Regions from separate parts of the Providencia sp. Marseille-Q8014 genome, predicted to be linked through region 3. Evidence: riboswitches for the same ligand, from Rfam matches in the RefSeq annotation. Region 3 holds a riboswitch; each other region holds the start of a gene.

Region 1 (7,307 bases), 1.5 Mb from region 3:
TATGAGTACGGTTACTCAGTTTCAGAAACGCAGCAATTTGTGGGCGAATTCACAGGAAAACGCGTTAATGGACTTGCTGAGGTTGATGTAAAAAATAAATTCAGTGTTGGTGATAGCCTAGAATTAATGACACCCGCAGGCAATATTGTGTTCACCCTTGAGACGCTTCATAACCGTAAAGGGGAAGCAATTGAAGTGGCACCAGGAAATGGGCATATTGTGTACCTTCCTGTTCCCGATGATGTTGAACTCGATTTTGGTTTATTGATTCGGAATCTGGCAGGCACCACAACACGTTCACCTCATCAGCCAGAAATGACAACTACTGCTTAGTTCAGACACTTACTTATCTATTCTGATTATAATGCTAGATATCAATAATTTAATTTATTGATTTTCTAGCATTTTTTATTTCCTCAATTTATATTATTTCCTTATAAAACAGGATTATCAATTGATAATCATTCTCATAAATAATGATTCTCCGTGAAAATGTATTTAATATCCATTTTTATGCAATAGATCACAACAATTAGCTATTCAATGTCGTATAGTCACAATCGAAAATGAAGAACTAGAAAGTCATAAAATAAGACTAGGAACCACCTCCTTGGCTGGCTCAATCTCCCTTGAGCTAGCCATTTCTTTTTTTACCTCTGCGAACTCCCCGTTAATTATACTTATTTTAGCCATGTGATTATTTAATAGTTGCCACTACCCCAACTATCGGGTCTATACTTTTATCACTCTTTTTTTCATTACAAGGATCAAAATGGCTATCGATAAGCTTCATCGCGCACTCGTTATTCTTAATGGCAAACAAGCAGCCAATCCTGAACTCAGAAAATCAATCTATCAACTACGTGACGAAGGTCATACGATTTGGGTGCGTATCCCATGGGAAAACAGTGAGTTACCTCTTTTTATTGAGGAAGCCATAAAGCAAGGCGTAGAAACCATTATTGCAGGCGGCGGTGATGGCACCATCAATGCGGTATCAAGCGCGCTAATGGCTTTACCTGACACACAACGCCCAGCTATGGGGATTTTACCATTAGGAACCGCGAATGATTTCGCCACTAGCGCTAATATTCCTATGGATATCCATGCGGCTTTAGCATTAGCAGTAAAAGGTAAAGCTTTTGCTATCGATATTGCTAGAGTGAATCATGATGCTTTTTTTATGAATATGGCCACTGGGGGATTTGGTACACGCATCACCACAGAAACGCCAGAAGCCCTAAAATCCGCTCTCGGTGGCGCGGCCTATGTGATTAACGGCCTATTACGCCCTGACACCCTAAAAACTGATACCTGTAAAATTGAAACTGAACATTTTAACTGGGAAGGCGAAACTTTAGTCGTCGCCATCGGCAATGGTAAACAAGCAGGTGGAGGTCAGCAACTCACTCCAGAAGCGTTAATCGATGATGGTAAATTGAATTTATTGATCGTGCCTGCGCGTGATGTGATACCCGCCCTACTGACGAATTTGTTCACCAATGACAAAAATCAGCATTTAATTGAAAAAACAACTTCTTGGGTCAAAATTTCATCCCCCCATGAAATGGTATTTAATTTGGACGGAGAGCCACTTTCTGGTGAAACTTTCACCTTTGAGTTACTACCTGAAGCGATCCACTGCCGATTACCGCCTCAATGTGGCTTGTTATCTTAAATTTAATGATTAACATCCCCTAGACTTTTGTTAAATGGAGGAAGTCATGACTGATATCGCCAAGCTGTTAGGTTCTGAAGCATCAACACTTCTTGACCATCGTTGCCAAACCATTCCCCGTGACAGCATTTATTTACCTGGTTCTGATTTTGTCGATCGTGTCATGATCGATAATAACCGCCCCAATAGCGTCCTTCGTTCAATGCAAACTTTATTTAATCATGGTCGCTTAGCGGGAACGGGTTATTTATCTATTCTTCCTGTGGATCAAGGCGTTGAGCATTCAGCAGCAGCCTCATTTGCCGCTAACCCCCTCTATTTTGATCCTAAAAATATTGTAGAGTTGGCCATTGAAGCCGGTTGTAACTGTGTTGCCTCTACCTATGGCGTACTGGCTGCCGTTTCCCGTCGTTATGCTCATAAAATTCCTTTTTTAGTTAAGCTCAATCATAACGAAACCCTTAGTTATCCAGCACAATATGACCAAACACTCTATGCAAGTGTCGAACAAGCATTTGAAATGGGGGCGGTTGCTGTAGGTGCTACCATCTACTTCGGTTCTCATGAGTCTCGTCGCCAAATTGAAGAAATCTCAGCGGCATTTGAACGGGCACATGAACTTGGTATGGTCACAGTTCTCTGGGCTTATTTACGCAACTCCGCATTTAAAAAAGATGGCGTTGATTACCATGCAAGTGCCGATTTAACAGGGCAAGCTAACCACATCGCGGCGACTATTGGCGCTGATATTGTTAAGCAGAAAATGGCTGAAAATAATGGGGGCTATAAAGCCATTGGATTCGGTCATACTGATGAGCGCGTTTATACCAAACTGACAACAGATAACCCAATCGACCTTGTACGTTATCAATTAGCCAACTGCTACATGGGACGTGCGGGCCTGATCAACTCCGGCGGCGCTTCAGGGCAAAATGATTTAAGTGATTCCGTTCGTACTGCTGTAATCAACAAGCGTGCAGGTGGTATGGGATTAATATTAGGCCGTAAAGCCTTTAAGAAATCGATGAAGGAAGGCGTCGAGTTAATCAATGCCGTGCAAGATGTTTACCTGAATAAAGACATCACCATCGCTTAAGCTTTATCTACCTAACGTCCTCTGATTGCAGGATAAAATTGTTGACAAAGCGGGATAAAAAACCTCTTTTCCCGCTTTATGTTATCAGGAAAAATGATACCCAATTTTCCTAATTGATTTTCAATCAGCATAGCCAATATGCCAGCAAGCACACTCTGTCAATCAGTAACATGGAACCTTCATAAGAAGACACTTTTGTGGTTCACCTTACCACCACGCATGAAAATGATGAACAGGTCCGATCCCTTCCCCCACCTCTAAGCTATCCGCATGCTCTAACGCCGCTTGTAAATATGCTTTGGCTTCAGGAATCGTTTGCTGCCAATTAGCAAATCGAGGCCTCAGTGCCGCTAATGCGGCAGACAGAGTGCAGCCTGTACCATGAGTATGACGCGTATTCACTCTTGGTGACGTAAAGCGCCACTCGCCTTCAGGAGTAATCAACCAATCGGGACTTTCACTGTCAGTTAAATGTCCACCTTTCATTAAAACCGCCTGACACCCCATTTCTAGTAATCGATGCCCTTGACTGAGCATGTGGGCTTCTGTTTTCGCGACTTGTTCATCTAACAATGCCGCCGCTTCAGGTAAGTTAGGGGTAATAAGTGAAACCAAAGGCAGAAGCTCACGTCGCATCGCATCAATTGCGTCAGGAAGTAATAATGGGTCACCACTTTTAGCGATCATCACCGTATCTAAAACAATATGAGGAATATGATATTGCTTTAAGGCTTGCGCCACGACAGCAATGACTTCTTGGTTGAATAACATGCCGATCTTAGCGCTATCAATACGCACATCACTAAGTACCGATGCGAGCTGCGCAGCAACAAACGTATCAGGTAATTCGTGAACTGATTGCACACCTCGGGTATTTTGCGCTACCAAAGCAGTCATTACACTCGTTCCATAAGCACCGAGTGCCGAAAACGTTTTTAAATCCGCTTGGATCCCAGCGCCACCAGAAGGGTCTGTTCCAGCAATGGTTAACGCATTGATTTTCATGAAATGTCACTCCTAAGCACAGCATAAGGAGTGGTCTATTGGAAGGTTTATCATTGACGCTTCCGACTTCCCTACGCTGGCATTATCCAGATCAGGTAATACGGGTGCTTCTCAGTCTTAAGCGACGCCCCGAGCCAAAAATACTGAATAAGTATCGCATTTTTTCTCGCAACAGACCAGCCTATCAGCCATAGCTTTCCTTACATGGCTGATTATGCAGAGACAATTAAGATAATGCCCAATATTAGGCAAATTCAATTAATGCTGTTATAACTCACCTATGTAAACTAAAATAATTAAAGTGTATAAGCATATTATCAGTCATGATAGTCGAGACTTATTACCCATATTTATCTACTTCAATGCCATCGAAACACGCATTAACCTGAATCGGATTTACAATGAGAGTTAATAAAAAATTGCAGCAAGTTGTAGGAGCATCAGCTTTAATGATGACTTCCATCTGCTTCGCGTCATCCACCAACACAGCTCAAGAGTCTGAGGGACTCTGGGATAAATTTACTCGAAATGTCAGTACTACTTGGGATTCGGATCAATACGACATCTATATTCCTGTTTTAACATGGCATAACCGGTTTACTTACGATAAAGAAAAAACCGACAGTTATAATGAAAATCCTTGGGGATTTGGTCTCGGTAAATATCGCTATGATGAAGATAATGACTGGCATGCCTTATATGCTATGGCGTTCATGGACTCACATAACAAAGTCGAGCCAATCGCAGGTTATGCTTTTCAAAAAATGTGGATCCCAGGCGAACTGGATGGTTTTAAAATGGGGGCAGGTTTCACGTTAAGCGTGACGGCTCGTGATGACTACTACTATATTCCATTGCCTCTACCACTCCCATTAGTTTCTATGGAATATGACCGATTAGCGGTTCAAGCCACTTATATTCCAGGAACTCATAATAACGGTAACGTGTTATTTGCCTGGCTTCGTTGGCAGTGGTAATCCGTATTATTCATTAAATAACAACAAAAGTGGTCAGCAACAGTATTCTGTTACTGGCCATTTTGATTGATGCATTATTTTTGATTCGTTGCTTTCCGATAAGTTAAATACCCAACAACACCACCACCGCCATCTTGCGGGTGATTTATGCCATCCATAACATTGACTGTTTCGAAATCAAAAGGCGAAACGCCTTCTAGGCAAGCAACATTCACGCCATATTGTTCAGGATTTGAGCGCCGTTGATGAAAGGTATAAATGCCACAAACAGAACAGAAGAAATGAGCAGCCTGCTGTGTGTTAAACCGATACTCGGTTAACTTTTGTTTGCCTTCAAGAATTTCAATACCAGATAATGGTGCAGAGACTGCAATTGCCCCTCTCATTCGGCAGTAGGAGCAATTGCATCGTCTTAGGGTATTCAATCCATCGGTGAGTGTTACTTTGAATTTAACGCTGCCACAATGGCATTGGGCAAATCGTGTCTCCATAAAGCCTCCCATCAATGAAATGAATAATTACATTAATTGATGTTGAAGCTAATTAATTAGCTGTCGATGCCTTGTTTTTTTCAGCTTCTTGTTTCTTCGCCCCAGAGAACTGATAACCAATCCATAGCACCGCAATCCATACTGGCATGATCAAGACCGAGATCCTTAGCCCATCCATCATTAAGATAATAATTAAAATCATCGCTAAAAAGGCTAAGCACAGGTAATTGCCGAATGGATACCAAATACTTTTAAACTTCGTTTCAATACCTTGTTTGTTCATTTGCGCTCTAAACTTTAAGTTAGAAACACAAATCATAATCCAGTTAAGAACCAGCGTTGTCACAACCAATGTCATCAGTAAAGCAAATGCTTTACCTTCCATGATAAAGTTGATCACAATACCGCCAGAAGTTGCAATACCCGATACGATCAGCGCCATGACAGGCACGCCACCTTTATTTACTTTCGCCATAAATTGAGGGGCATTTTGTTGTTGCGCTAAGCCATATAACATACGGCTTGTACAATAAGCTGCACTATTATACACCGAAAGAGCAGCGATCAAGATAATCACGTTTAATGCATTTGCAACCAGCATGTCACCTAATTCATGGAAAATTAAAACAAATGGACTTGTTTCACCATCTAGATTAACCCATGGGTATAAGGCCAGTAATACCGTTAGTGAGCCTATATAGAAAATCAGGATACGATAAACAACTTGGTTGATCGCCTTCGGAATACTTTTTTCAGGCTCTTCGGCTTCCGCGGCAGTGATCCCAACCAGCTCAAGGCCACCAAATGAGAACATAATAATGGCTAATGCCATTAATAACCCTATAAAATCATTAGCAAAGAAACCACCATGCTCCCATAAGTTAGAGATGCTGGCTTGTGGGCCACCTTTACCGCTCAATAATAAATAACAACCAAAGACAATCATCGCAATTACAGCAATCACTTTAATTAAAGCAAACCAAAATTCGGTTTCGCCATAAGAGCGCACATTGATTAAGTTGACCGCATTAACAGCAATAAAGAAAACAGCAGCAGAGACCCAAATAGGTAAGTCAGGCCACCAACGTCGCATATACTCCCCAGCTGCGGTCAGTTCCGTCATCCCTACGAGGATAAACATAAACCAGTAATTCCAGCCAGACAAGAAGCCTGCAAAACCGCCCCAATACTTAAACGCGAAGTGGCTAAATGAACCTGCAACAGGCTCTTGAACAATCATTTCCCCTAACTGACGCATAATCAGAAAGGCGATAAAACCACATAATGCATACCCTAGTAATACAGAAGGCCCCGCCATCTTAATCGTTGTGGCTATTCCAAGAAACAACCCTGTACCTACGGCGCCCCCCAAAGCAATCAATTGGATATGCCTATTCTTTAATCCACGCTTTAGCGTCTGCTGCTCTTGCGCCATAACTTTACCCTTATCATCCTATGTATTTGCTTGTTATCTCTAATTATTGAGCAAATCATACACGTTTATTTGAATTTTATTATTAACACTATCTCAATACCTACTCTGCCCTATTATGAGCATTTAGCATATTAAATATTGAGGTTACGTGACAAAAATTGCAGAAGGAGCACATTATGACGCATAAAAGAATAAATTCAAAACGGTAACCAGTCAGTGACTCCGCAGATACCATATATAAAGTTTTCGCCGCCTTGGTCGCAAAGGCTATCCATCGCTAAAAGATATAAGAAAATGCAGGTTATCACGATGCAAATACCGATCACCAATTTGTATTTCAACTATGATCTCCCTTAAAAACGGCGTAATACATATTACTTTTCATGGTGTTATAATTAATTCACTCTCGAGTAAGGTGATATAGCTATCTGTCGATGATGGTTAACATAAAATGTTACATCAGTCATTCAAGTAAAGTTTGAGGAAAATAAGCAATTTCCATCCATTTTTGTATTTATGCTCAATTTTCCAACTAATCGTTAAAAACCCAGTTTGATTGACTTTTTTTTCATCAATTCAATGGCTATTCCGCACAACCAGCCTTTGTCATAAACAAATGAAGTTG
Region 2 (7,307 bases), 2.9 Mb from region 3:
TGTCCAATCGGAACGGATTGTCTCTAATCCGCGAAACACCATGTTATCGCCACTGAGTCCAGCATATCGCTTTTTACTGCCAGAGTCTGACCCTCGAATAGTTGGCATTAAAAAACGTCGATAATGCGTTTCGAATTCAAGTTCAAGAACCCCATTCAATTGCCATTCATCACGTAAATGTTCCTTCCACCAATTATTCACGTAATCACGGAGTTCAAAGCCAATTTGTTGTGCTTGCTCTTGTGTATGCGACTTTTTTAGCCACACAAAGGTTGAGTCAGTATCGCCATAAATGACTTGGTAGCCTTTTTCCTCAATTAATTGCTTAGTGATTTTCATGATTTCATGGCCACGCATCGTAATGGATGCGGTAAGGCGAGGATCAAAAAAGCGACATCCTTCAGCGCCTAACACCCCCGCAAAGGCATTCATAATGATTTTTAACGCTTGCGATAATGGCGCATTATTTTGTTGTTTCGCTTTATCTCGTCCTTGCCATATATGGCTAACAATATCAGGTAAGCAGTGAACGGTACGTGAAAACCATGCATCACGAAAACCGCTGACAGACGCGTGTTGATTCGGGGAGGCAAGTCCTTCAACCATGCCTGCGGGGTCGATTAAAAAGGTGCGAATAATGGATGGATACAAGCTTTTATAATCAAGAACTAAAACCGAGTCATATAAACCAGGCTGTGAATCCATCACAAAACCACCGGGATTATGCTGTAATTTTTGTTCGGTAAGATTTGGTGCGACAAACCCTAGTCGATGCAGGCGCGGGATATATAAATGTGAAAATGCAGCGACAGAGCCACCCATTCGATCAACGGCAAGTCCTGTGACGGTGGAACGCTCTTGCAAGAAAGCCATTAAATCTGTTTTCTCAAAAATGCGATGGACTAAAATACAGTCTTGAATGTTATAGTGTGCAAGCGCTGGTTTATCATGATGAAACCGCCGATTGATTTCATCCATACGGTCATAAGGACTATCGATTGCTTTTCCTTCCCCCAGCAATTCTTGTGCAACAAATTCTAAACTGAATGAAGCGAAATTCCACGTGGCAGCTTTGAGAGCATCAATCCCATCGATAATTAGCCTCCCTTCAGCAGAGGCAAAAAATACACCTTGTTTAAAGCCATGTTCACGCCATTCTAACTTTTTTCCTTGGCGGCCAAGCAACAGTGGGACGCCGTAGCGCTCGGCATGTTTGTGTAATATGTTTAAATCAAATTGAATGAGATTCCAGCCGATAATGGCGTCAGGATCATACTGTTGTAGCCATTGATTGAGCTTTTCCAGTAATAGAGGGCGACTATTCACATAGACTAGCCGGTGCTCTTGAGTGAGTGCAGCTCCTTGCTCAGGCCCTAGCATAAACACGACATTATCACCGCAGCCTGAAAGCCCAATGGAGTATAGCTCGCCATGTTGACTGGTTTCGATATCTAGAGAAACAGCTTTAATTGAGGGGCGATAACTTTCACAAGGTTTAAGGTGATATTCACCATATTGATTTTGTGAAAACCAGACTGGTGCAGTGATAAAACGTTCCATGAGATAGCGCTCGCAAGGGCGAATATCCGCTTCTAGCAGTTTTACGCCCAGCTCTTGGCAATGCTTATCGAGATTTTGTAACTGGCGGTATTGATGGCAATAGATTGCGCACACTTTTTCACGATGAAAATCGCGCAGTTCGACGGGGCGATATGTCAAATTAGCTTGCTTGTCTAACCAAGGTTGTATTGTGGGGAGCGATGAAATAGGAATAAATGCGATGGCTTGTTGGATAGGTACAGTGACCTTGCGAGCGCCATGATCAGTCAGCAGCCAATAGCTGACTTCAACCCCTTGGCGGGTATCTTTCCAATGACGGCTGAGAATAAAGCCTTTTTCAGCAGGAGACATAAATTGAGGCATAGAGAGGCTCGCGTCAACAATTAACGAACCTACTATACGATATAGGTGGGGTTTTATACAGTATTTTTTGTAATGCCCAGTAATTCTGACGCTGGATTGCTCCCTGATAATAATGTCTTGGTGCTACCATCGTACGCAATAGCGCCATCATGAATGATCATTGTTCTAGGTGCTATTTGTAAGGCATCTTCTATATTATGCGACACCATTACCAGTGTTATGGCTTTAGATAGGCAAATTTCATCGAGTAGTAACAACATCTCATTACGTAAGGCGGGATCGAGGGCAGAAAATGGTTCGTCTAGCAACAAGATAGGCTGTTGGCGGATTAAACAACGTGCTAATGCGGCTCGTTGGCGCTGACCTCCTGATAACTGAGCCGGTAATCTATCTAAAAATTCATCAAGGCTGACCTGAGCTGCGATCAATTCGACTTGTTGTACCTGTTGTTGATTTAACCGTAAACCGGGGTGTAGCCCTAATCCAATGTTTTGCCTAACACTCAAATGAGCAAAGAGATTATTTTCCTGAAATAACATGGATACAGGGCGTTTCGCTGGGGGCGTATAGGTATGATCCTCTCCATTTAATAAAATGGCGCCACTTTTTGCTAATTGAAAGCCGCTAATGAGGCTTAACAATGTGCTTTTTCCTGCACCACTAGGCCCCATGATGGCAACTCGCTCGCCTGCTTGTATGGAAAAATTAAACTGCATATTCAGGCTATCATATTGATAATCAATTTTATTTAACTCTATCATGATCTTTTCCTGATATACGTTCGAGTAGGCTAAACAAAGCAAAACAGATTAAAAGTAGCAACATAGCGGTAACGGCACCATCATTTGTTCGATAAGCCCCTATTTGTTGATACAGGTAATAGGGTAGGGTGCGAAAATCTTCATTGCCAAATAGTGCCACCACACCAAAGTCACCAATAGAAATGACACAAGCAAAGGCAAGGGCTTGAGAGAGTGGTTTTTTTAAGGCTTTCAATTCAATGATACGTAATCGATGAACACCGCTAATACCCAATGAATGGCAAAGTGGATTATAACGCTCTGCGAGGTCTCGCATAGGGTTTTCCAATACTTTTAGTGCATAAGGGATAGCCAGTAACGCATTGGTCATTATCACTAACGCATACGGGGAGTCAGGTAGGCCGATTGTTTCATTAAATAGAATAAAAAAACCGGTGGCGAGGACAATTCCCGGCATCGCTAAAATCAATAATCCACTAAGCTCCATTGCTTGTCCTAGCTTGATTGCACGGCGTAAACGAAGTTCACGGCTGCTCCAGAGCAGCATCATTGTGAGTAAAACACACAGTAGGCCAGCACATAAGGCGATAAATAGTGATGTAGCAGCGGCTTGCCAAAGCGCGGATTGACTGAGAACATCAAGTAGACGCCCGTTTAAACCATCAACGATAATTGCTAAGAGCGGTGGCACAAGAAATAAAATAGCCGCAATAATCACAATGGCGTCACGTATGCGACGGAAATTATTATCTGAAGGATCATACCATTGAGCATGCTGACTATGGCCTATTGAAAATAGGCTGTTTATCTTTTGGCTCAGAAACATTAAACCGACACAAAAGGCAAGCTGGATTAGAGCAAGAATGGCTGCACGTCCAAGGTCAAAGTCGTAGTTTAAGGCTTGATAAATCGCAAGCTCGATAGTTGTTGCTGCTGGGCCTCCGCCAAGAGCCAGTACAGTAGCAAAACTGGCGAAGCAGAGCATAAAAATAAGTGCTGCGGTAGGCAACATCTGCCTACGCAAGTAAGGCCACTCTAAAAGACGAAACTGTTGCCATTCATTTAGGCCTAGTTGTGCGGCGATTTGACGTTGTTCTATCGATATACTCTCAAGTGATTGCAACAACATACGCGTCGCGAGTGGCATATTAAAGAAAATATGCGCGAGCAGTATGCCTTGAAGGCCATAGGGGGTGAAATGATATTCAAGGCCAACATATTGAAATACGAGAGCAAGCCAACCTGTTTTTCCGTAAATAGATAAAATACCAAACACAGCCACAAGCACGGGTAAAACGAGCGTCATAGCACAAAGACGTAATAACAGGGTCCTACCTAAAAACCTACGCCGATAAAGCGCTCTAGCAAGTATAATCGCGGGAAGAACAGAAAATAGGGCAGAGAGAAAAGCTTGCCAAAAAGTAAATCCAATGACATGCCATAAATAGCTGTCGTTAAAAATGTCGTTAACGGAGATGACGGGCGAAAAAATCCAAAGTGCACCAAAAGCCAATAGTGCAACCGTGACTAATAAACCGGAGGCTAACGCCCCCGGAATCAGCGATAAATTAATTAACGGCTGACGGCGGATTGCCATAACCGGATCCATGATTGACGTTCTTTAGCTACCTCTTGAGCACTAAACTGTAATGATTTTTTAGGCATAGGAAGAACCTTGTATACGTCAGGTAGCGGTATATCAATCACGGGATACATCCAATTGGTGGTGGGTAAGGTATTTTGAAATTCAGGGGTTAACATAAAGGCTAAGAATTGCTTAGCTAACTCAGGTTGAGAACTCGTCTTTAATCTTGCCGCAACTTCAATTTGCATGTAATGCCCTTCATCGAAGAGGGCTGCGGCATAGTTATCTTTATTATCATTAAGGATCTGATAGCCGGGTGATGATGTATAGCTAAGGACAAAATCCCCTTCACCTTTTAAAAACAAACCATAGGATTCGCTCCAACCTTTTGTCACGGTAAGGGTTTTGCTAGCCATTTTTTGCCATGCATCTGCTGACTTATCACCATAAAGTTTTTCAATCCACAACATTAAACCGAGGCCCGGTGTGCTTGTGCGTGGATCTTGATAGATAATTTTCCAAGGTTGTGTGCTATCTAATAATTCACTCATACTCTTGGGGGGATTTTTGATTTTGTTGGTGTCATAGATAAAAGCAAAATAACCATAGTCATAAGGAATAAACGTGGTGTTATCCCACGCTATGGGTAATTTCATGGTATCGGTGTTGATATCTGCGGGTGCGAATAAACCCGTCTCTTCAGCGGAAACAATAAGATTATTATCGAGGCCTAATACAATATCAGCTTTCGTTTTTTTCCCTTCCATGCGTAAGCGATTGAGGAGGGCTACACCATCTCCAAGTGACACAAGTTTGAGTTCACAACCACATTGTGCTTCAAAATTCTTTTTAATTTGTGGCCCAGGCCCCCACTCGGCAGCAAAAGAATCATAGGTATAAACAGTTAATGTTGGTTTTTCTGCCCATGCAAAATGGGCCAAACTGAGTGTTGTGAATGCCAACAAAGAGCGAAAGAGTGAATTTTTTAACATTTTATTTCCTGCGTTAGAGAGAAAACTACACAGGATTTGAGAAGGCACCTTAGCAATATTATGCTGCTGGTAGCTCAAATCCCTACGCCGGCATTGCCCGGATCAGGTTCTACGGGTTAATTCTCAGCCTAAATAACCATTTCGGCACCCCGTTGAGACAGAGGCTATTGTAGTGTCTTTGCTCATATCTGCAAACTCTATTGATATAGGTTTACCAGTTTGGGTATGTGTGAAACAATTAGCCATCTTTCAAATTTGGTTATTGAGGTAGTCTGGTGATCGATGATGATGGCTACCGCCCGAATGTAGGAATTGTAATTTGTAATCGGCAAGGGCAAGTTTTATGGGCTCGCCGTTATGGTCAACATTCATGGCAATTCCCTCAGGGGGGAATAAACCCAGGGGAATCGCCAGAACAGGCTATGTACCGTGAACTGTACGAAGAAGTTGGCCTACAACGAAAAGATGTTAGGTTATTGGCTTCAACTCGCAATTGGTTGCGTTACAAATTACCCAAGCGTTTGGTGCGTTGGGACACAAAACCTGTTTGTATTGGGCAGAAACAGCGTTGGTTTTTACTACAACTTCAATGCAATGAAGCAGATATAAACGTTCAGCGCAGTAAATCGCCAGAATTTGATGGCTGGCGATGGGTCAGTTATTGGTACCCTGTAAGACAAGTGGTCTCTTTTAAACGGGAAGTGTATCGCCGCGTCATGAAAGAGTTTGCACCCGTTGTAATGTCATTACAGGAACAAAAACCGGCACAGAGACCTGCGTTTACTCACCGTAGACGCGGGGCGAGATAAAATCATGTTGACGCGTCTACGTGATATTGTTGAAAAAGTAGCAATGGCGACAAGCTTAACCGAGGCGTTAGAAGTCTTAGTTAACGAAACTTGTTATGCGATGCAGACGGATGTTTGTTCCATTTATTTGGCCGACCATTCGCGCCAGTGCTATTACTTAATGGCAACCCGCGGGTTGAGAAAACCTAGCGGTGTTGCTATTCGCCTTGGATTTGATGAAGGGGTAGTGGGGGCGGTTGGACGCCAATCTGAAATGCTAAACCTCGCTGATATCCGCGAACATCCCGAATTTAAATACCTTCCCCAATTAAAAGAAGAGCGACTAAAAGCCTTTTTAGGTGTGCCTATTGTCTACCGTCGTCAGCTATTAGGTGTTTTAGTTGTTCAGCAGCACGAGCGGCGTTTTTTCAGTGAAACCGAGGAATCATTCATGGTGACACTGTCAATGCAACTGGCGGTTATCTTATCACAAGCTCAGGCTAAAGGCGTGTTTGGTCAGTACAGGCAGAGCCGTATTAAAGCAATTCCTGTTTCTCAAGGGATTGTGATGGCTTATGGCTGGCAAGATAGTTCACAGCCTTCATTTGACAGTATTTGTGAGGCCAGTGCATTAGACCAAAATGATGAAAAACTGCGTCTCATTACCGCTATCGAAAATGCAGCATCTGAGTGTCGACGTATTAGTAAACGCTTTATTGCTCATTCTCAAAAAGAAAGTGCGGCAATTTTCGATTTATATAACCATTTATTGCATGATCCTCAACTGAAAAATAGGCTGTTTTCCGCTATAGAACAAGGCTTTGTCGCTGAGTGGGCGGTGAAGACAGTTATTGAGGATTATGTTGAGCAATTCTCTCGTTTACGTGACCTCTACCTACGAGAAAGAGGAGCCGACCTTCGTGCATTAGGCCAACGCTTATTATTCCATCTAGATGATAGTTTATCTTCAATAGATCAATGGCCAGAACGCTTTATCCTCGTGGCCGATGAGCTAAGTGCTAGCCTATTGGCAGAAATGCCTTTAGAGCAGTTGGCTGGGGTGATCGTTCGTGATGGTGCGACACATTCTCACTCCGCTATTTTGATCCGCGCGATGGGGATCCCTGCAATCATGGGAGCAGATATTGATCCATCCCTATTGCATAACCGCTTTTTGATCCTTGATGGCTATCGAGGAGAAGTTTTTATTGAACCTGAAAATATTATTACTCAGGAATATAAGCAAATCATCGCAGAA
Region 3 (7,307 bases):
GCAAACTCAATGGCTAAACGCCAATAGTCATTGATAAATAACCGTGCATGATGTTTTTTGCCTAAAGCTATCGCTTGTTGGATATCATCACGAACTTCATCTTCACGCTTATCTTTTATACGGAGCTGTATGGTTGTGACGCCTGCATTGAGTAGACGATCAATCCATTCGACAGAGTCGACTACGGGATACAGGCCGAGTCGATGTTCTGTGGGGGCAAAAGGTGTATTAGGCAATTTTGTCATCGGACACGACCTCAGCGCTATGATATAACTCACTACCATGGGCTCGGAAAGCTTCGGACATTTGTTCCATTCCCGCTTCTTTTTGTGCCGCATAGTCACGTACTTCCTGCGAAATTTTCATTGAGCAGAATTTAGGGCCGCACATAGAGCAGAAATGAGCAACTTTCCCAGAAGCTTGCGGTAAGGTTTCGTCGTGATAAGCACGGGCAGTATCAGGATCGAGTGCGAGGTTGAATTGGTCTTCCCAGCGGAACTCAAAACGTGCTTTGGACATGGCATTATCACGAATTTGTGCACCGGGATGGCCTTTGGCAAGATCAGCGGCATGCGCTGCGATTTTATAGGTAATCAACCCTTGCTTAACGTCTTCTTTATTGGGTAAACCCAGATGCTCTTTAGGCGTGACATAACACAGCATTGCGCAACCAAACCAACCAATCATGGCGGCTCCAATGCCTGATGTGAAATGGTCATAGCCCGGTGCAATATCGGTAGTCAAAGGGCCTAATGTATAAAATGGTGCTTCATGGCAGTGCTCAAGCTCTTCAGTCATGTTACGACGGATCATCTGCATTGGCACATGCCCCGGCCCTTCAATCATCACCTGTACATCATATTCCCATGCAATTTTTGTCAATTCACCAAGCGTGTGTAACTCGGCAAATTGTGCAGCATCGTTTGCATCTTGAATGGAGCCAGGGCGTAAACCATCCCCTAATGATAAAGAAACATCATAAGCCGCACAGATTTCGCAAATTTCACGGAAATTTTCATACAAGAAATTTTCTTGATGATGAGAGAGGCACCATTTCGCCATAATCGAGCCACCGCGAGAGACAATGCCTGTCAAACGCTTCGCGGTCATTGGAACATAACGCAATAATACGCCTGCATGGATGGTGAAGTAATCGACGCCTTGTTCTGCCTGTTCAAGTAACGTATCACGGAACATTTCCCATGTTAGGTTTTCGGCGACACCGTTGACTTTCTCTAATGCTTGATAAATAGGAACAGTACCGATAGGCACAGGGCTATTGCGTAGAATCCATTCGCGAGTTTCATGAATATAGCGTCCAGTAGACAGATCCATCACGGTATCTGCCCCCCAGCGAGTAGACCAAATCAGTTTCTCGACTTCTTCTTCAATGGATGAAGTGACCGATGAGTTACCGATATTGGCATTCACCTTCACTAAGAAGTTACGGCCGATAATCATGGGCTCTGATTCAGGGTGATTGATATTGGCGGGTATGATGGCACGACCCGCTGCGACTTCTTGACGAACGAATTCAGGCGTGATGTTTTCCGGTAGATTCGCCCCAAAACTTTGTCCTGGATGCTGCTGCCTTAATACCTCACCACGAATACGTTCACGGCCCATATTTTCACGAATGGCGATAAATTCCATTTCCGGGGTAATAATACCTTGGCGAGCATAGTGTAACTGAGTGACACGCTTGCCAGAGATCGCTTTTAATGGGCGAGGGCGATGATTAAACCTTAAATGGTCTAGCCCCGCATCAGCGAGTCGCTGTTGTGTAAAATCAGAGCTGAGGTTATCAACCTGAACAGTATCATTACGTTCGCGGATCCAACCTTCACGGATCTTTTTTAATCCTTTATGGACATTCAGTTCCGAGTCTGGGTCACCATAAGGACCCGACGTATCATAAACGGGCACCGCTTCATTATCTTCAAATTGTGGATTATCTTTATCACCACCAATCAGTGTTGGCGAGAGTTGAATTTCTCGCATAGGTACCTGAATATCCTCTCTCGATCCCGTTAAATAGATACGTTTGGAATTAGGGAATGAGACGCCAGAAACCGTGTTAATGAAGTTTTCAGCAGCATCACGTTGCGCTTTTCGCGTTCGTGCAGGTGCAGCTTTAGGTGAAAGGTCAGTTGTAGGGATAATATTATTTTGGGACATAGCAATTTCCTGACATTGTCACGAACGATTATGCGGTATGCATAGCGTTCTGGTTTATCGTAAGAAAGTTGCTTGTCTGGAGTTCGGATGGAGTAATAGTAAGATGTTGCGCTTTCATTTTGCTGTGCTGTTAGTTTCGCCATATTGTGAGTTTTTTCATCAATATCAATATGAGCTGCGAAATAAACAAAATTGGGCGCTAAATGATTACTCTTGTTCCCTTCGCGGGTATTAACCCGATCAGGTTCCGCGGATCCCGAATTAACGGTCTCAGCTCGTGGTATACACCACTGAGCACTCCGACAAGAGACTCCAGTATAGTGTTCTCTGGGTTATTCTCAAGCATTTTCCTTGTCATCCTTCACACGATAAGTGTGTTGGCTGCGCTCAGCGACCCAAGTCACATACGTGTGTATGCTCCTTGGGATATCTTTGCTTTCCTATATGCGCTTTAGAGGAAGTGACATATGCATGGTTTCGAGGAATGGCATATACATGGCTTAAAGGAAAAGAATATTTTAATAATGGCGTATTCAAACTAAAAATAAGGTTAAAGTTGCCACGTATATTGTCGCCAGTTATTTTCTTCCGCTGCCCGTTGTAGTTTTTGATCGCCATTAACAATAAACACTTCATCCGCAAATTGACACATAGGAAGGTCGTTAGCGGAATCAGTATAAAAATAGATATAGGCATCGGTAATTGGCTGGTGGCGGATCCACTGGAGGAGCCGTTTGACTTTACCTTCTTTAAATGTCGCAATACCTTCGACTTCATCGGTATAGCAGCCATTTTGCTGCTTTATATCGATCCCCATTACAACGTCAGCGCCTAAACGTTCGGCGATTTTTTTCACAATAAATGAGACTGTTGCGGAGATCACTATGATCGGAATGCCGTGTTGTCGATAATTTTCGATAGTACGGATCCCTTCAGGGTAGATGCGCGGTACCACCATAGTGTCAACAAAATCGGCTAACCAGAGATCAATTTGTGAGGTACTGATCCCAGCTAAAGCCTGTAGGCTAAAACGCAGGTAAGTTGCCATATCCAGCGTACCCGCATTGTATTGTGCCATCATCTGTTTATCCGCTTCGACAAAGCGAGGATCTGTGATAATTTGCTGATCCCACAGGTATTGTGTCCACAACACGCTACTATCACCTTGAATTAAGGTCTCATCTAAATCAAAAACGGCTAATTTATTTTGCATTATGCCTCTTTTTACGATTCGCTAACTAAATGCACGAATTTCATTCTTGTTAAACATTAACTCTAGGCGAGTACCGGGTTCAAAGAGTCGTTCAGACGAACGATTAAGCAAATCAACCGTCATGTTACCCGCAGCCGTATTGACTGAGTAACGAATAATGTTTCCTAGTAGTTGATGATCAAGAATGATTGCATCAACAGGGTGTGAAATATGATCGCCGTAGTGGCGTCCTGTCTCCTTAACATAGATGGATTCAGGGCGAATAGCGAGTGTGCCTTGTAAATTTAGCCCCAATAAGGCATTCGCTTTATCTGCATCGACAAGGTTATAGTGACCCATAAAACGTGCCACAAACTCATTCGCTGGCTGGGTATAAATATTTTCAGCGGTATCACTCTGGATAATAGCGCCTTTATTCATTAAAAAGATGCGATCAGACATGATCATCGCTTCGTCTTGATCATGAGTCACAAAAATCGTCGTGAGTTTTAATTCACGTTGAATATGGCGAATCTGTTGTCGCAGATGTTTACGAATACGTGCATCAAGTGCTGATAATGGCTCATCTAAGAGTAAAATCTGTGGTTTCATCACCAGTGCTCGTGCAAGGGCTACCCGCTGACGTTGTCCCCCTGAAAGCTGATGAGGAAACTGATGTTCTTTACCTTGTAATTCAACCATTTCAATAACTTCTGCTACTGCTTTTCTTCGTTCCTGACACTCTACTTTGCGCATTTTTAAGCCGAAAGCGATGTTATCTTCAATAGTCATATTCGGAAATAAGGCATAGCTTTGAAAAACCATACCGATCCCACGTTGCTGAGCAGCTTGGTGGGTTATATTTTGACGATTAATATACAGCTCACCATGATCCGGTTGTTCGAGTCCTGCAATACAGCGTAATAATGTCGATTTTCCGCAGCCACTGGGCCCGAGTAAGGTGATGAATTCACCTTTTTCAATTGTGAATTGGATATTTGAGAAGACGTGATTTTGGCCGAATGATTTACTCAAATTTTCAGCAATGACATAACTCATTATTTATCTCCAGAGCGACTCATTCGAGTTGCTAACCATGTGAGAAGCAATGTAAATAGGAAATAAGACATCACTAACGCAGAGGTAAAATGCCCACTGGTTTGACGCATATTAAATAGATAGATTTGCAGGGTTTCATAACGTGTACCGACCAAAATGTTGGCAAAGACGAATTCACCCATTAAAAATGAAAATGAAATTAATAGAGATACCAATAGGCCTTTACGAATATTCGGTAACACAATCAATAAAAAAGCCTTGAAAGTACTTGCACCTAACAAATGTGCCGCATCCATCAAATCATGCAGGTTGATCCCTTGAAAACTGTTTGCTAACGCACGGTACATAAAAGGTAGGGTGATAGTGAAATAAGTACCGATGAGTATCCACGGAGTGCCGACCAACATAAAAGGTTCATCGGCAAAAATTTGTAATAATCCGACGGATGAAACCACCGGTGGAATTGCAAAAGGAAGAATAATCAGGAGATCCATCAATCCTTTTAGTTTCGGGAAACGATAAAACACGGCAAATGTCATCGGTAAAATAACTAGCGTACTCACCAACAGCGTGCCGAAACAGATAATCAGAGAGCGTCCGAAGGCCAACAAAAATCGAGGGTCTTGCCAGAGTTGTAAATACCATTTTAGCGAGAGGGCATCGGGTAACACCGTTGCTCCCCATTGTGTCGCGATAGAATAAATAAATGTCGCCACGATAGGCAGGGCAAGCAGGCTCGCGACGCTAATCAGGATTAATTTATGTAACCAAAGGCCAGACGTTTGGTGTGATTTGGTCGTAAGGCTATAACTTGGCATGATAGCTCCGTTTTAACAGCCAATGATGGATGGCGGTGATAAAACCAAGGATCGCAATCAGCAATACCGATAATGCAGCCGCCATATTAGGTTCTAAGTAGAGGTCACCTGATACAAGGCTAGCGATACGAATCGTAATTAGGTTGTAGTTTCCACTCGTCAGTGCGTAAGTACTGGCATAGGCTCCAACCGCATTAGCGACTAAAATAATAAATGTACCGAGTAATGCAGGCGCGAGGACAGGGATTGCGACTTTGCACCAGTAGGCCAATTTACTGGCTCCCATTGTTTTGGCGGCATCTTCCCATTCCGGTTTTAGCGCATCAAAAGCAGGGTAGAGTAATAGGATCCCAAGTGGAATTTGAAAATAAATATACAGTACCATTAACCCACTAGCGCTATAGATATTGAACTCTTCAATGATCCCCCACGCCTTGAGTTGTAAAGTAATCGCACCGTTAAAACCGAGAATAATGATAAAGGCAAACGCGAGGGGGACACCGCTGAAATTACTGGCCATGGTAGTAAAAGAGATCATCATGCTGCGAATTCGCCCCTGCATTTTATAAATAGAAAAGGCAGTGATAGCGGAAACGAGCAACCCAACGATACTACAAATGACTGATAGCCATAATGTATTTTCAAAGGCCTGCAAATAAAAATCGTTGCTAACAATCTCAGCATAATTCGCAAAAGACCAACTTTCTTCATAGATAAAACTATTAACCAATACCCAAATCATTGGTGCGATTTGAAATAGACAAAATAAAATGAAAAAAGGTACGGTTAAAAGTGCCGCTTGCCAGCGCAAACGCGAGAAACATTTTTTGCCCATCAGTATTCTCCCCAGCGGGGGGCTGGCTTGCTCACAAGGGGGGCTAACATCCGCCATTAGTTACCTCCTACCAATAATTCGTTACAGACTTGTTTATCTGCATGATCAATATTGAGTAGAGTACAAATGGTTCCACAGAGCGCGGTTTGTTCAATATGGCATTGCGCATGATGTGAAAACTTATCCCCAATAACAAACAATGGAACATGTCGTTCTTCTGGGAGTATGCCACCATGGCTATGATCCTTATTCATACCATGATCGCTGGTAATGATGATTTGATAGCCTTGCTCAATCCATGTTGGGAGATAATTCGCGAGGATAATATCCGCCTTCCGTGCACTATTACGATATTGTGAGGAGTCCAGTCCGAATTTATGGCCGGTATCATCAATATTCATTGGATGGATCAATAAGAAATCAGGATGATATTGGGTACGTAGATATTCAGCATCGACGAACAGATGATCATCGGGGTAATGATCCGCTTGATAAAAGCAGCCATATTGAATTGCGAGTTGTGTATCGCAAGTAAAGCGGTCTCGAGTGGCGACAAAAGGCGCTCTATTGTACAGTTCACTAACCCAATAATAGGCCGCAGCGGCAGTGGTTTTTTCTGCTTTTCGTGCAAGTGAAAAAATACTTTCAAAGTGGGATAAACGTACGATGTCATTATTGACAATGCCGCTATTTGCAGGAGAAATCCCCGTCAAAATGCATTCATATAGAGGCCGAGACATCGAGGGCAACTCACTCTCCATTTTATAAAGCGTGGCTTGGTCAGCTTCAATCAATGCATTGAGATAGCCCATGCAATCATGGGCTACTGAATAGGTTAGGCCGTCAAGGACAACAAGTATAACTTTATCAGACATGAGAAATTTTATTCCTAAAGGCACATTATTGCTGGTGAATTAAGACTTGTTGTTGCCACATTTTGGGTAATGTGCGAGAAGATTTTTCCCACCCTTCGGCATCTTTAATGGGGTGCACATTCTTATATTGTTCATCCGGTAACAATTTAGCTTTAATATCATCGGGTAATGTTAGATATTCGGCACGAATAGGACGCGCATAACCTTCCGCTAAATTGATTTGTCCCTTGTCACTAAAGATAAATTCACGCGCTAATTTTGCTGCATTAGGGTTTTTTGCATATTTATTAATGATGGTGGTGTAGCCAGAAATAACAGAGCCATCAGAGGGAATGACAACCGTAAAACGA

Evidence for each region. A riboswitch is a leader RNA that binds a small molecule or an ion and turns the genes downstream of it on or off. The one in region 3 is predicted to bind thiamine pyrophosphate.
Region 1: it holds a riboswitch for thiamine pyrophosphate, as region 3 does, so the genes downstream of both, thiD (bifunctional hydroxymethylpyrimidine kinase/phosphomethylpyrimidine kinase) here and thiC (phosphomethylpyrimidine synthase ThiC) in region 3, are expected to answer to the same signal.
Region 2: it holds a riboswitch for thiamine pyrophosphate, as region 3 does, so the genes downstream of both, thiB (thiamine ABC transporter substrate binding subunit) here and thiC (phosphomethylpyrimidine synthase ThiC) in region 3, are expected to answer to the same signal.

Annotation. Positions count from the first base shown of each region.
Region 1 is NZ_CBCOPT010000001.1:1,972,875-1,980,181, reverse strand. Features, by position in the region: gene trhP (prephenate-dependent tRNA uridine(34) hydroxylase TrhP) at 1-333, shown strand, start outside; gene yegS (lipid kinase YegS) at 773-1,678, shown strand; gene fbaB (class I fructose-bisphosphate aldolase) at 1,725-2,774, shown strand; gene thiD (bifunctional hydroxymethylpyrimidine kinase/phosphomethylpyrimidine kinase) at 2,982-3,779, opposite strand; TPP riboswitch at 3,831-3,921, opposite strand; gene pagP (lipid IV(A) palmitoyltransferase PagP) at 4,181-4,756, shown strand; gene ACWPW6_RS08650 (GFA family protein) at 4,831-5,247, opposite strand; gene ACWPW6_RS08645 (amino acid permease) at 5,300-6,682, opposite strand; gene mgrB (PhoP/PhoQ regulator MgrB) at 6,880-6,990, opposite strand.
Region 2 is NZ_CBCOPT010000001.1:3,359,587-3,366,893, reverse strand. Features, by position in the region: gene ACWPW6_RS14925 (DNA polymerase II) at 1-1,923, opposite strand, end outside; gene thiQ (thiamine ABC transporter ATP-binding protein ThiQ) at 1,977-2,684, opposite strand; gene thiP (thiamine/thiamine pyrophosphate ABC transporter permease ThiP) at 2,668-4,281, opposite strand; gene thiB (thiamine ABC transporter substrate binding subunit) at 4,257-5,261, opposite strand; TPP riboswitch at 5,323-5,423, opposite strand; gene rppH (RNA pyrophosphohydrolase) at 5,537-6,070, shown strand; gene ptsP (phosphoenolpyruvate--protein phosphotransferase) at 6,075-7,307, shown strand, end outside.
Region 3 is NZ_CBCOPT010000001.1:423,213-430,519, forward strand. Features, by position in the region: gene thiE (thiamine phosphate synthase) at 1-245, opposite strand, end outside; gene thiC (phosphomethylpyrimidine synthase ThiC) at 229-2,178, opposite strand; TPP riboswitch at 2,379-2,490, opposite strand; gene ACWPW6_RS01840 (HAD family hydrolase) at 2,729-3,391, opposite strand; gene ACWPW6_RS01845 (ABC transporter ATP-binding protein) at 3,413-4,429, opposite strand; gene ACWPW6_RS01850 (ABC transporter permease) at 4,429-5,247, opposite strand; gene ACWPW6_RS01855 (ABC transporter permease) at 5,234-6,139, opposite strand; gene ACWPW6_RS01860 (alkaline phosphatase family protein) at 6,139-6,957, opposite strand; gene ACWPW6_RS01865 (ABC transporter substrate-binding protein) at 6,983-7,307, opposite strand, start outside.